3 regions of the Gordonia sp. 852002-50395_SCH5434458 genome follow, and region 2 is predicted to be linked to each of the others. Evidence: predicted binding sites of a transcription regulator. Region 2 holds the regulator's gene; each other region holds the start of a gene.
The links. Region 2 encodes LexA, which represses DNA repair genes until DNA is damaged. Its sites were predicted from a motif close to CGAACANNTGTTCG; they were not measured.

Region 1: the regulator LexA is predicted to act here: its motif matches at 1,804-1,817, upstream of A5785_RS07390 (error-prone DNA polymerase).
Region 3: the regulator LexA is predicted to act here: its motif matches at 2,747-2,760, upstream of A5785_RS03140 (SAV_6107 family HEPN domain-containing protein).

Annotation. Positions count from the first base shown of each region.
Region 1 is NZ_LZTC01000035.1:203,319-207,467, reverse strand. It holds gene A5785_RS07390 (error-prone DNA polymerase) at 1-1,792, opposite strand, end outside; gene A5785_RS07385 (MFS transporter) at 2,003-3,394, opposite strand; gene A5785_RS07380 (cysteine hydrolase family protein) at 3,400-3,975, opposite strand; gene A5785_RS07375 (MarR family winged helix-turn-helix transcriptional regulator) at 4,002-4,149, opposite strand, start outside.
Region 2 is NZ_LZTC01000053.1:5,778-9,926, forward strand. It holds gene nrdR (transcriptional regulator NrdR) at 1-200, opposite strand, end outside; gene A5785_RS23720 (LysM peptidoglycan-binding domain-containing protein) at 345-971, opposite strand; gene lexA (transcriptional repressor LexA) at 1,196-1,936, shown strand; gene ptsP (phosphoenolpyruvate--protein phosphotransferase) at 1,982-3,697, opposite strand; gene A5785_RS12680 (DeoR/GlpR family DNA-binding transcription regulator) at 3,986-4,149, shown strand, end outside.
Region 3 is NZ_LZTC01000016.1:17,511-21,659, reverse strand. It holds gene rsmH (16S rRNA (cytosine(1402)-N(4))-methyltransferase RsmH) at 1-58, opposite strand, end outside; gene mraZ (division/cell wall cluster transcriptional repressor MraZ) at 283-726, opposite strand; gene A5785_RS03145 (DUF3040 domain-containing protein) at 1,383-1,772, opposite strand; gene A5785_RS03140 (SAV_6107 family HEPN domain-containing protein) at 2,045-2,563, opposite strand; gene A5785_RS03135 (GNAT family N-acetyltransferase) at 2,922-3,599, shown strand; partial or broken gene A5785_RS03130 (phytoene desaturase family protein) at 3,596-4,149, shown strand, end outside.

The sequences.
Region 1 (4,149 bases), on a different contig from region 2:
CCGAGAGCATCCCCAGACCGAGCAGATCGAACTTGACCAAACCGATTGCGGCACAGTCGTCTTTGTCCCACTGCAATACGCTGCGATTCTCCATCCGCGCCCACTCCGTCGGACAGACATCGGCGATGGGACGATCACAGATCACCATTCCACCGGAGTGGATTCCGAGATGTCTTGGCATGTTGGCGATGTCGCTTGCGAGTTCGCGCACGTCGTCGGGCGCGGTGTCGGGCATCTTGCTCCAGGCGTCTTGCTGACCGCTGGCATAGCCGAGCGCCCGTGCCATGTCGCGCACCGACGATCGGCCCCGATAGGTGATCACGTTGGCGACCTGCGCGCTGTACTCGCGGCCATACCGTCGGTACACGTACTGGATCGCCTCTTCACGACGGTCCGATTCGATGTCGACGTCGATGTCCGGTGGCCCGTCACGCTCGGGTGAGAGGAACCTCTCGAACAGCAACTCGTTGGCCACCGGGTCGACGTTGGTGATACCCAACGCGTAACACACCGCGGAGTTGGCGGCGCTCCCCCGGCCTTGGCACAGGATGTCGTTGCGTTTACAGAAGTCGACGATGTCGGCGACGACGAGGAAATAGCCGGGGAAGGTGAGCGTCTCGACGATCGCCAGTTCGTGCTCGATCTGCCGGTAGGCCGCCGGATGTTGGGCTGGTGTCCCATAGCGGCGTCGTGCGCGGGTCATCGTAAGGTGCCGCAGCCAACTGGACTCCGTATGGCCGGCCGGCACGTCGAACGGCGGTAACTGCGGCGCGATCAATCCGAGCGAGAAAGCGCAATCGTCGGCGAGGTCTGCCGCGGCGGCGATGGCGTCGGGGTGCGCGGGGAGCAGGCGCATCATCTCGTCACCGCTGCGCAGATGCGCACCGCCGACCCCCGGCATCCAGCCCGCGATGGTCTCGATGTCGGTGCGGGCACGCACCGCCGCCATCGCCAGCGCAAGGCGTCGACGACGCGGCCCCGCGAAGTGCGCCCCCGACGTCGCGACGGTCGGCAGCCCGAACCGCTGCGCGAGGTCGGCGAGTACCGCATTGCGCTCGTCGTCGTCGGGCAGGCCCTGAGCGGTGAGTTCGACGACGACGTCGTCGCGTCCGAACCGCTCGACCATTCCACCGAGAGCGGCCTCGGCAGCACCGATACCCGCACGATCCAACGCGCGCCGAACCGCGCCCTTGCGACAGCCCGTCAGGATCACCCAGTGGCCTGCGTCGCGGGTCAGCCGGTCGACGTCGTAGCGCAGCAGCCCCTTCTCACCACCGGACATGTGGGCGTCGGCGATGATTCGTGACAACCTCCGATAGCCCTCACTGTCACGCGCGAGGACCAGCAGATGCTCACCGGCCGGATCGGTCACCCCGGTGCGGGTCACGTCCGGCTCGAGGGAGAGTTCGGCACCGAACACCGTCGGCATCGCGAATTCCTTTGCGGCCTCGGCGAATCGGACCACGCCGTAGAAACCGTCATGGTCGGTGATCGACAGACCGGTCAGGTCGAGTCGGGCCGCCTCCTCCACCATCTCCTCGGGCATCGACGCCCCGTCGAGGAAACTGTAGGAACTGTGCGCATGCAGTTCCGCATAGCGCACAGACGATCGCTCACGAGACACCTCCGGCGCCGTGTAGGCGCCACGTTTGCGCGACCACGCGGGGCTGTCGTTGCCGTCGCCCGTCTGCTCGGGACCGAAGAACTCCCCGGGACGACCGCCATCGGGCGAGCGCCCCGACAGCACCCGCTCCATCTCCCGCCACGTCGGCGGGCCCTGGTTCCAGCCCACTCAGCCAGTATAGAACACCTGTTCGACAGACGATGGGTGGCGGGCTGCCCCGCTCGCCTCGCCGACGACAATCCCCGCCACCCGACTGTGAATGTGTGTCGAACTGAAGGATGTGGGTGCTGCAGCACCCACATCCTTCGATTGGACCCACATCCTCGCCTCAGCTCGACGGCGCTCGGCACCCGCGCCCGTACCGGCGACACCGCGCCATCAGTCGGCCGACACCGCCCGCGGGATTCGACGATCCGCCACGGTCATGGCGATCAGCGCCGCCCCGATCACCACGATGGCCCACCCCGCGACGTGGAGTCCGCCATCGGTGGCGCGGGCGCCGAAGGCGATACCGATGAGGCTCGACGAGAAGATCGCCCCGAAGTACATGAACGTCCGGTACAGCCCGGATGCCACACCGATCGACTCCGGCGGACTCTGCGTGTAGAGCGTCGCCTGATTTGCATAACCGCTCAGTCCGTTGGCGACGCCGAACAGGAACGTCATCGCGAGCAGGATCCACAACCCGGACGAGTGATGGATCGCGACTGCGGTCACGCCCGCACCGACGAAGCAGAAACCCGTGAGGATCAACGGGATTCGTACCCAGCCGTGCGTCGAATTCACCCGCGCGCACACCACGCTCAGCGCCGAGTAAGGGATGAGGATGAGCCCGACCTGCGCCGCGGTGTATCCCGCGGACTGCTCCATCCACTGGCTGATGCCGTACATCGCCGTGTACGAGCCGAGCCCTGCCAGCATCTGGCGCAGGTAGGTGCGCACCAACGGGGAGTTGGCCGCGAGCATCCGCACATCAATGAGGGGTTGTGTCGCGCGCAGTTCCCAGAGCACCAGGAGCAACCCCGCTACGACGATCACCGCCAGCAGCCACCACTTCGGTGAACCGAGCGCGGCGAGGAACTCGAGCGTCGCGATCACGGTCACCGCGAAGAGCGCCACCCCGACGACGTCGACCACGCGGACGAGGCCACCGAAGCCGCCCACCTGCACCGGACCGTCACGAGGGATGCTGCGCAGCGCCCACGCGAGGGTGATCAGCGCGATCGGAATATTGACGAAAAACACTGCCCGCCAGCCGAACACACCGGTCAGCACACCACCGAGCGGCAGTCCGATCACCGCGATCACCTGGGCGGCGATCGAGAACCCGCCGAGCACGCGACTCGGCACTCCCGTTCCGAATGAGTCGGCACGAGACCGCACGAGCGCCATCGCCGTCGGATACGCCGCAGAGGTGCCGATGCCGATCAGGGCACGCGAGAGCATCAGGCACCAGAACGCCGGCGCGGCGGCACCGATGACACCGGCGATCAGCAGAATGACCAGCCCTGAGACGAAGACGCGACGAGGACCGAATACCGTCGCGAGCTTGCCCATTGTCGGTTGCGCCACTGCGCTGCACAGGTAGAGCACCGAGATCAGAATCGTCGTCTGGGCCGGACCCCGATGAAAGTCGACGCCGATCCCGACGAGCGCGGTGGCGATCATGGAACTGTTGATCGGGTTGAGTGTCGACCCCATCAACAGTGGCCCGGTGAACCGCCAGCCGAACGGATTGCGCTGTGCCACACCGGCGTCGCCGGTGGCCACGGCGCTCACTGAGCTGTGGCGTCGAGGAGTTCGAGAAGCTCTGCGGTCGAACCTGTCTCGGCGATCTGGGGAAACACCTCGCGCACGCTGTGCGCGTGACGCTCCCCGTCGGAATCGGTCATCGAGTCGGTCGGCAACGTCACGTTGAACCCCGCTTCGTGTGCGTCACGGGCCGTCGATTCGACACCTGCGCCACTGGCGATCCCGACGACGGCGACCTGGGTGACGCCCCTGGAACGCAACTCCTCCAGGAGGCCGGTACCCGCGAATGCACTGCGCGAATGTTTGGTCACCACCAGATCGTCAGGCTGGGGGGCGAATTCGTCGATGAGCTCGGTCCACTCCGTCGGCAATTGCGGCCTCGCCGATCCAGAGTTGCGGTCCGTCCGGCCGGGCGGCACGGCGTCGACGTTGACCATCACCACGAGGTGGCCGTACTTGCGGAATCTGTCGACCAATTGTCCTGCGCGGTCGACGATTTCCGACGCCGGGTACGGTGCGAGATTGTCGCGCAACGCGATTCCACGTTGCATGTCGATGACGATCAGTGCGACCCGCGGGTCGAGAGCTGTCATTGCCATGGATTCCTCCTTGATCGAAGCGACTATCAGGACTCCGCCACACGGCGGAGAAGCTCTGTTGCGGTGGCGATCTGCGCCCGTTCCTCGTCGGTGAGAACCTGCCCGAGCCGATCAGCGAGCCAGTCCTCGCGAGCCAATCGTCCACGCGCGTAGGTCTCGCGGGCCTTATCCGAG
Region 2 (4,149 bases):
ACCCCGCGCATCACCTTTTCTCTGCTGAACGGCTCGGTCACTCCGTTGCGCTTCACGACTGCCAGAACAGCACTCTCAACCGTGGAGAAACGTCGCCCACATTCGCTGCACGCGCGACGTCGGCGGATCGCCTGCCCCTCATCGGCGACACGCGAATCGACGACCTTGGTGTCTTCGTTCTTGCAAAACGGGCAGCGCATGTAGTCCTCGTGCGAATCTCGGGACGCAGCGGCTCCGTCGATCTGGCTTGGTCCGATCGTCTGACGACCGGCGGAAGCGAGACCGCAGCGGTGACCGTGTCGGTTTCCGACTGGACCCTGTGACATCGAGAATACCGCCAGCGCTCAGCGGTACGCGGGTGTGACCAGCGGTTGGCCAACGCGCAGCCCGCTCGACGGCAGATCGTTGAGGTCAATGATCTCGTCGATGACGGTCTGACGCGGCATATCGGGCGCGACCCGCGCCGCGATCGAGCTCAGCGATTCACCGGAACGCACGTGGACCACCTGCGTGGAGGTCGACGACGGCATGCTCGCCCGCTGGTAGTCGGCACCGACGGTCCCGACGACCCACACGGTCAGCGCCAACCCGACTCCGGCGAGCACCGCCAAGACCGCTGCGCGCCGGCGACGGGCAGCCACCATCTCGCCGACGCCACCGGCGCATCGCGTGCCTGCCGGACGTGTAGAGGTGCCGTGATCGAACGCAATCCGACGTCGGCGCTGCGGCGAGACGTCCGCGCCGGCCCGTCGGACCTCACTTGTTCGAACATGTCCCGCCACACGCAGCTCTTCGCTACGCACGGCATTCGACGATGCGCGTCCACTGACCACCGTGGCGCGGTGAACTCGAGAACGCGTCGTCGACGCAGGTCGGGGCGTTGCAGATCGGGTGGTCGGCGGTGTTGCCGCGGATGCACTCGACGGGCTGGGAATCGTGCGGGTCACCGGGTTGGTCATCAAGCTGGTCATCGCTACCTCCAATGGTCGATCAAGCGTTCGATGCACTGATGTTCGAGTTCTACCAGAGGGGTCCGACAAAGTCCTGCGACACGTCGAACAAATGTTTGATGTTGTCAGTGGCCTCCGCTACTGTCGGCGCCAGACGATGGATGAAAGACGCACCCCACCACCTGCTCCACAACAGCAGCCGGTTCACAACAGCAGCCGCATCAACATCAGGAAGGACGGAACCGATGACAGAGAAGTCACGACGCAGCCCGACGTCGCCCAAGGGCAACGGTCGCAGCGTCGAAGGCAAGAAGAGCGGAGGCGGCGAGGAGACACCGATCCATCCGGCCGTCGCCGAGGCAACACTCACCGATCGCCAGCGTGGCGTCCTCGATGTGATCCGAAAGTCGGTACGCGAGCGTGGATATCCGCCGAGCATCCGAGAGATCGGCGACGCCGTCGGCCTCACGTCCACCTCATCAGTGGCACACCAGTTGCGCACTCTCGAGCGCAAGGGCCTGCTGAAGCGCGACGCCAACCGTCCGCGAGCGGTCAACGTCTCCGAGGCTCCCGATGCACATCACTCCGATGCCATCAACGGAGATCTCCCGACCCCCACGTTCGTTCCGGTACTCGGCCGTATCGCGGCGGGCGGTCCGATTCTCGCGGAGGAGGCGGTCGAAGACGTCTTCCCGCTCCCGCGTGAGCTCGTCGGTGAGGGCTCGTTGTTCCTGCTGCGCGTCGTCGGCGAATCGATGATCGACGCCGCGATCTGCGACGGCGACTGGGTTGTCGTACGTCAGCAGAATGTCGCCGACAACGGCGACATCGTCGCAGCGATGATCGACGGCGAGGCGACGGTGAAGACCTTCAAACGCAAAGACGGCCACGTCTGGCTGATGCCGCACAACCCGCTCTTCGATCCGATCCCCGGCGACGACGCCGCCATCCTCGGCAAGGTCGTGACGGTCATGCGCCGGGTGTGATGCGCTGAACCGGGCCCCGCAGGTCATTGACCAGCGGGGTCTGTATCAGTGGTCGAGTTTTTCGGCTGCGGCACGTCGGGCGAGTGCCGGACTCGAGGTGGCAAGCGCGGCAGCGGCCGCGGCTCGGCACTGCTCCATGGTCACCGTCGACAGCTTCGCCCCGACTGCTGCTGTCGCCGCCGGAGCCGCCGACAGCGAGGTGACTCCCAGTCCGACGAGCACACACGCGAGCGACGGGTCGGCCGCGGCCTCACCACAGACGCCGACGGGTTTGCCCTGCTGGGCGCCGGCGGTCGCGACCTGCGAGATGAGTGCGAGCACCGCGGGTTGCCACGGGTCGGTCAGTTCGGCAAGTTCTGCCGACATCCGGTCGGCGGCCATCGTGTACTGCGTGAGGTCGTTGGTTCCGATCGACACGAAGTCGACCTCGGCCAGGATCGCCGGCGCCAGAATTGCCGCTGCAGGGATCTCGATCATCACGCCGGCCGTCAGACCACGCTGACGGACGAGATCGGCGAACTGTGCAGCCTCTGCGGCCGTGGCGATCATCGGTGCCATGACCCACGGCGTCGTGCCGGATGCTTCTGCCGCGCGCGCGATCGCGTCGAGTTGAGTTCGCACGATTTCGGGGTGGTCATCGCCGATTCTGTTACCGCGCACGCCGAGTGCGGGGTTCGCCTCGTCCGGGTGCTCGATGAAGGCCAGCGGCTTGTCCGAGCCGGCGTCGAGCGTTCTGATGACGACTTTTTGGCCCGCGAACGCCTCGAACACGTCGCGGTACAGACGTGTCTGCTCGTCGACATCGGGTTCCTCTGCCCGGTCGAGAAATGCCAACTCGGTGCGGAACAGCCCGATCCCCTCGACCGGCGCATCGGCCGCGCGACGCGCCGACACACCATCGGCGACATTCGCCAGGATGGCGACGTCGGTGCCGTCAGCAGTCCGGCCAGGGCCACGCCACGCAGCAACAAGCGCTGCCTCCGCAACACTGCGCTCGACGAGTTCGCGCGCCTCGGACTCCTCCGGTTCGACGGTGATCGACCCCGCACCGCCGTCGAGCAAAACCATTGTGCCGCTGGTGATCTCACTCAATCGAGCCACGGCGACCACGCACGGGATGCCCAATTGACGCGCGATGATGGCGGTATGACTGGTCGGTCCGCCGAGACGCGTGGCCAGCCCGACGATCACAGCGGGATCGAGCCCCGCGGTATCCGCGGGAGCGAGGTCGTCCGCGAAGAGGATCGACGGTTGGCTCGGCGTCGGAATTCCCGGCTCCGGCCGGCCGAGCAACTCGGCGACCACCCGGTCACGCACGTCGTTGAGGTCGGTGATCCGCTCTGCCATCAACCCGCCGAGTTTGGCGAACATCTCGGAGAACTGCGCCGTGGCCGCGACTGCGGCAGCAGGTGCCGACGCCCCCTTCGCGACACGGGACTTTGCCGCACCGATCCATCCCCGATCCTCGGCCAACCCGGCGGTCGCGGCAAGAACCTCGGCCGCAGCTCCCGACGCGTGTGATGCGCGATCACGCAGTCTGCCCGCGACGACTGCCGCGGCGGCGACGAGACGTTCCGACTCCGTGTCCCGCTCGCCCTCGGCGAGGACGCGATCAGTGCCGAGTGACGTCTCGTCGTACTCGACGCGCCCACCCGGCCACAACACCGGCCCGTAGGCAAACCCCGCGACGACGGGTGTTCCCGTCAACTCTCCCTGACCGTTCATGGTGACCCGATTCTCCGTTACCAGGTGATTCTCCATTGCGTCTGCTGCCTTCCGGGTCGATCGGCCGGGTGCGGTGATCTGTGAGGAATACCCGGCGTCGTGAATTTCTGTGATCAAAGTTACTCGAAACGCTTGACTTGTCAACACACACGGGCGTAAACACAGATATATCAACATCGAATCCCACACAGAACCAATCACGCGGTGATCCACAGAACACAGATCCGACAGAACACAGATCCGCAGAAGCCAGATCCACAGAACACAGACCCCACAGATGGTTCGCCGGAAGGTGAGCCACACACCACAGATCGGAGTCGACAGGTGTACGCCGAAGAGCGACAGCGAGCAATAGCCGATCAGGTGCGCGCGCACGGTCGCGCATCCGTGACAGCTCTCGCCGACAGGTTCGACGTGACGAGTGAAACCGTGCGCCGCGACCTCGCAGTGCTCGAGCGCAGCGGTAGCGTGCAGCGCGTCCACGGCGG
Region 3 (4,149 bases), on a different contig from region 2:
TGACGGGCACGTGGCCGAATTCTCCGGAACGACGTTCGTCGTCGTGTGGCGCGTTCACCGAATCACCTCCCGACGCGTGCTGTCTGCACGCCCCGACCCGTTGCGGCCACGCACACTCATCTTGAATCCCTGGCACCGACACTGGTCGGCACGAAGAGTCTCGCCGGGTGAAGCGGGGTCCCGGTCCGGTCGCGAACCTGGCGTTGGGGAAGTACGCCAGGGTCGTTCCGGACCGGGGCCTCGATCCACCCGAAGCCCTGTCCATCGTGTGCCATTCCTCGGCTACAAGACCGCGTTCAGTGCGGCCGAGTTGGCTGCCGAGAAGTTCTCCTCGTGCTCGTTCTGGTACTCGCGCCACTTCTGCGCGTCCCAGATCTCGAGGTGATCGAAACTGCCGAACACCACGCACTCCTTGGTCAGCTCCGCGTACTCCCGATGGTCGGGAGACAAGCTGATCCGACCCTGCCCGTCCGGGCGCTGCTCCTCGGTGCTGGCGAAGAAGTAGCGCTGAAAGGCTCGTGCCTGCGGATCGTTACGGGATGCCTCCACAATTCGGGCGGCGATCTCGTCGAACTCCTCGGCTCGAAACACCGACAGGCTGTGGTCTTGGCCTTTTGTGACCATCACGCCTCCTGCCAGTGCGTCGCGGAACTTGGCGGGCAATGTCAGTCGCCCTTTGTCGTCCAACTTGGGTGTGTAGGTGCCGACAAATCGAACGGACGACATGTCGACACCTCCTGCCCCCTGAGCGATCCGTTCCGGTCCGTCTCACCCAGTGCTGCCACAGTACCCCACTTTCCACCACTTTCCACCCCTTCCACCCCCTGAAGTCGCCATCCAAAACTATTGCTGCAGGTCAACACAGATAAACACGGTGGTGGATGACACCACGCGCCGCGTGTCCCAGCCCGCCATTCGTGTGTCCAGAAGGACGAAACAGCATCAAAGTGACTGATGGGAGCCAGTTTTGTGCCCGGGTGGGGAGATGTGGGGAACCCGGTGGGGCGCTGTGGGGACCGCGGTGGGGCGGCGTGGGGAATCAGGGGCCGCACAGCTGGCGGCGGCGTCGCGGGAGCTCCGGAGTGGGAGGTCCGATCAGGCAGACCAGAGCGATGGGTGCATGGCCCCACCAGAAGGCAGGGTTAGAGGTGAGGTGGCCGGCCGGGCCGGTGCGGACACGGCGTGCTCACCCGCATACGACAACAGGGCAACACATTGGTGCGATGTGTTGCCCTGCTGTTTGTGAGATCTGACTATCTCAAGGAGTGGTGGAGGCGTAAATGTGTGTCCTATCGAAGGCCGTGGGTGCTGCAGCACACACATCCTTCGATACGACACACAATGTGGCCGAAGGGAGACGCCTGATCAATCAGGCGCCTGGGTCACTCCTGGTCGAAGCGGCGGTTGAACCGTTCTTCCATGCGCTCGGTGAACTTGCGCTTGCCTGCCGGCCGCGCGGGGGCCTCGGCGGGTGCCGAATTCTCGGGACCCGAGCGGCCACCGCCCCACAGAGCGAGGAGGCCCGCGCCGAACATCACGAGAAATCCGATGAGGCTGACGACGGGAAGCCCGGCCACGCTGAGGCCCACCAGTGGGCCGACGACGAGCAGCACAAGACCCACGACGAAGACCGCCGCCGCCTGAAGACGACGACGACCCGACGACCGGCCAAGCCGCCGACGCTTCACGCTGGACGCGAACTTCGGGTCCTCGGCGTAAAGAGCACTTTCGATCTGTTCGAGCATGCGCTGCTCGTGCTCCGAGAGTGGCACCGACCCTCCTTACTACGTTGCCGATTCACACATCAACGAGATTGTGGCGACCGCGGACGCCAGTCTCGTGACATGTGTTCGCGGCTTACTGCTTCCATGATACGAGGTGATTGCAAGCGCGACCACCATAACCACCCGACCGTCGCATCGAAGCCGCCAATAGCGACAATTCGGGACCTGTGATCACGTCGGGTGAAATGACCGCCATCCGAACCGCCGTACGGCGCCGTCGGCCGCGAAGCGCGAACCGCAGGCGCGGACGAGCCGATGAATCAGGCGATGTGGTCGTAGCCGTAGTCGGACCGGTCGACCGCTTGGTGCGCAAGCTTTCCCTGTTCGTAGGCGACGATGATGTCTTCGACGGCGTCGAGAAACGACAACACGCGGGAGCGGAGCGCCACGACCGTCGCACCCTCGACGGAGCGACGCAGGCCTGACTCGATCTCCATGCGCACAGACGACATCCGGGCAAACGCCTCGGCGAACTCGGCCAGATCAGGAACAGCCGACGAGATCCGCGACCACGCATTGGGGGACACGCGTCGAGATGCTCGCTTCGCGGGTGGTTCGTAGACCGCGAGTGCCGCTCCTGCCGCCCGCAGCGCCGCCAAGTAGTACTGGCGGAACCGTTCGGCGTCGTCTGGCACGCCGTCGGCATTCTCGACCAGGATCTCTGCGCGATCGAGGAGGTCGCGAGCACGCACGACGACCATCGGGTCGATCTCCGGACGCACCACTGCACCTCGCCGTGCGTGACGCACTGTGCCGCGCGTCGGCCTATGGACTGCCATCTCGCGCTCCCTTCGGTGTTGCGTCCGCTCGACACCCGAGCGGCTTCCACGTTCCTGTGTGACCAAGTCGTTCGTGTGTGACCAAGTCCCGGTACGGTCCGGCGATGCACGCTTCCCTCGTCCGTCGCCGGACCGCCCAGACTGTCGTGGGTGACGCAGAACGGCTTGCGGAGGCACGTTCATCGAACACCCGTTCGACATATTCAATATAGCTAGAACGGCGACACTCTTCAAGAGGAGATGTGGCCCCATTCCCGACAGCAGAAGCGTAGAACTCGGTACCGACATTCCCGATCGGCTGCGGCCTGCCAGGAACGCGACGCGCGCGGCGGACTGCGGGAGGAAGGACAACGAGCAGTTGGCGACCCGACTCGTTCGGTTGACCGGCCAGGACTCCCCGGCCTGGCTCGACGCTGCCCTGAATGTCTACGTGACCGCGATGGACTACCCGCGTGGCACCGAGCACCACCGGGTTCCGCTCTGGCGCGAACACATCGCCCGACGCGGGTGGACCGCATACGCGGCGCTGACGGCCGTCTCCCCCGACATCCGGCTCGACCCCGACGCGGAGCGTCGACGTATCGGCCCTCCGGTGTCGCCGTCGGGGCACGAGATCATGGTCGGCATCGCCTACGGCTATCGCGGCGCCGACGACCAGTGGTGGAATCACCAACTCAGGACCGGACTCCGACTGTCCGGCTGCGACCGCGACACCATCGAACGCATCGCAACCAACTACTTCGAACTCACCGAACTCCACGTCCACCCGACCGCTCAGGGCCACGGCATCGGCGAATGGTTGCTGACCGCGCTGCTGAGCGACCGCCAAGAAGACCACGTCCTGCTGTCCACCCCGGAGATTCCCGCCGAACGAAATCGCGCGTGGTCCCTCTACCGCAGGATGGGCTTCGACGATGTGCTGCGCCACTTCACCTTCACCGGCGACCCACGACCCTTCGCTTTCCTCGGTCGACGACTCCCGCTCGACGCTGCTACCGAACCTCTCACAGGCACGCCACCAGCGGCGGCGCGGTGAGCCGCCGAGGCGACTCAGGCCACAAGCCCCGGCACGACGCCGTTGTCGTGGGTGCAGGTCACAACGGCCTCATCGCGGCCGCCTACCTCGCCCGCGCGGGACGTTCGGTCCTCGTCGTGGAACGCGACGACATCCCGGGCGGCGCTGTTTCGACCGTCGAACGCTTTCCGGGCTATCGAGTCGATCGCGGATCGTCGGCACATCTGATGATCCGACACCCCCGATCATCGACGAGCTCGACCTCTCCGCGCACGGTCTGCGCTATATCGACTGCGACCCTTGGGGTTTCGCACCCGCTACGCAGGACGGACCACCGTTGGTGTTCCGCACCGACCTCGACGCGACCTGCGCGTCGATCGCCGCCGCGTGCTCAGACGCCGACGCGGACGCCTACCGACGATTCGTCGACGTGTGGGGTCCGCGGTCGCGAGCTGTGCTCGACGCGTTCAACTCGCCGGCAACGCTCCCCCGGTTCGGACGGGCTTTCACCGGTATCGGCAACACCGCCCACACCGCGCGTACCGGGTTCATCGGTAGGCGTGCGGGGTCT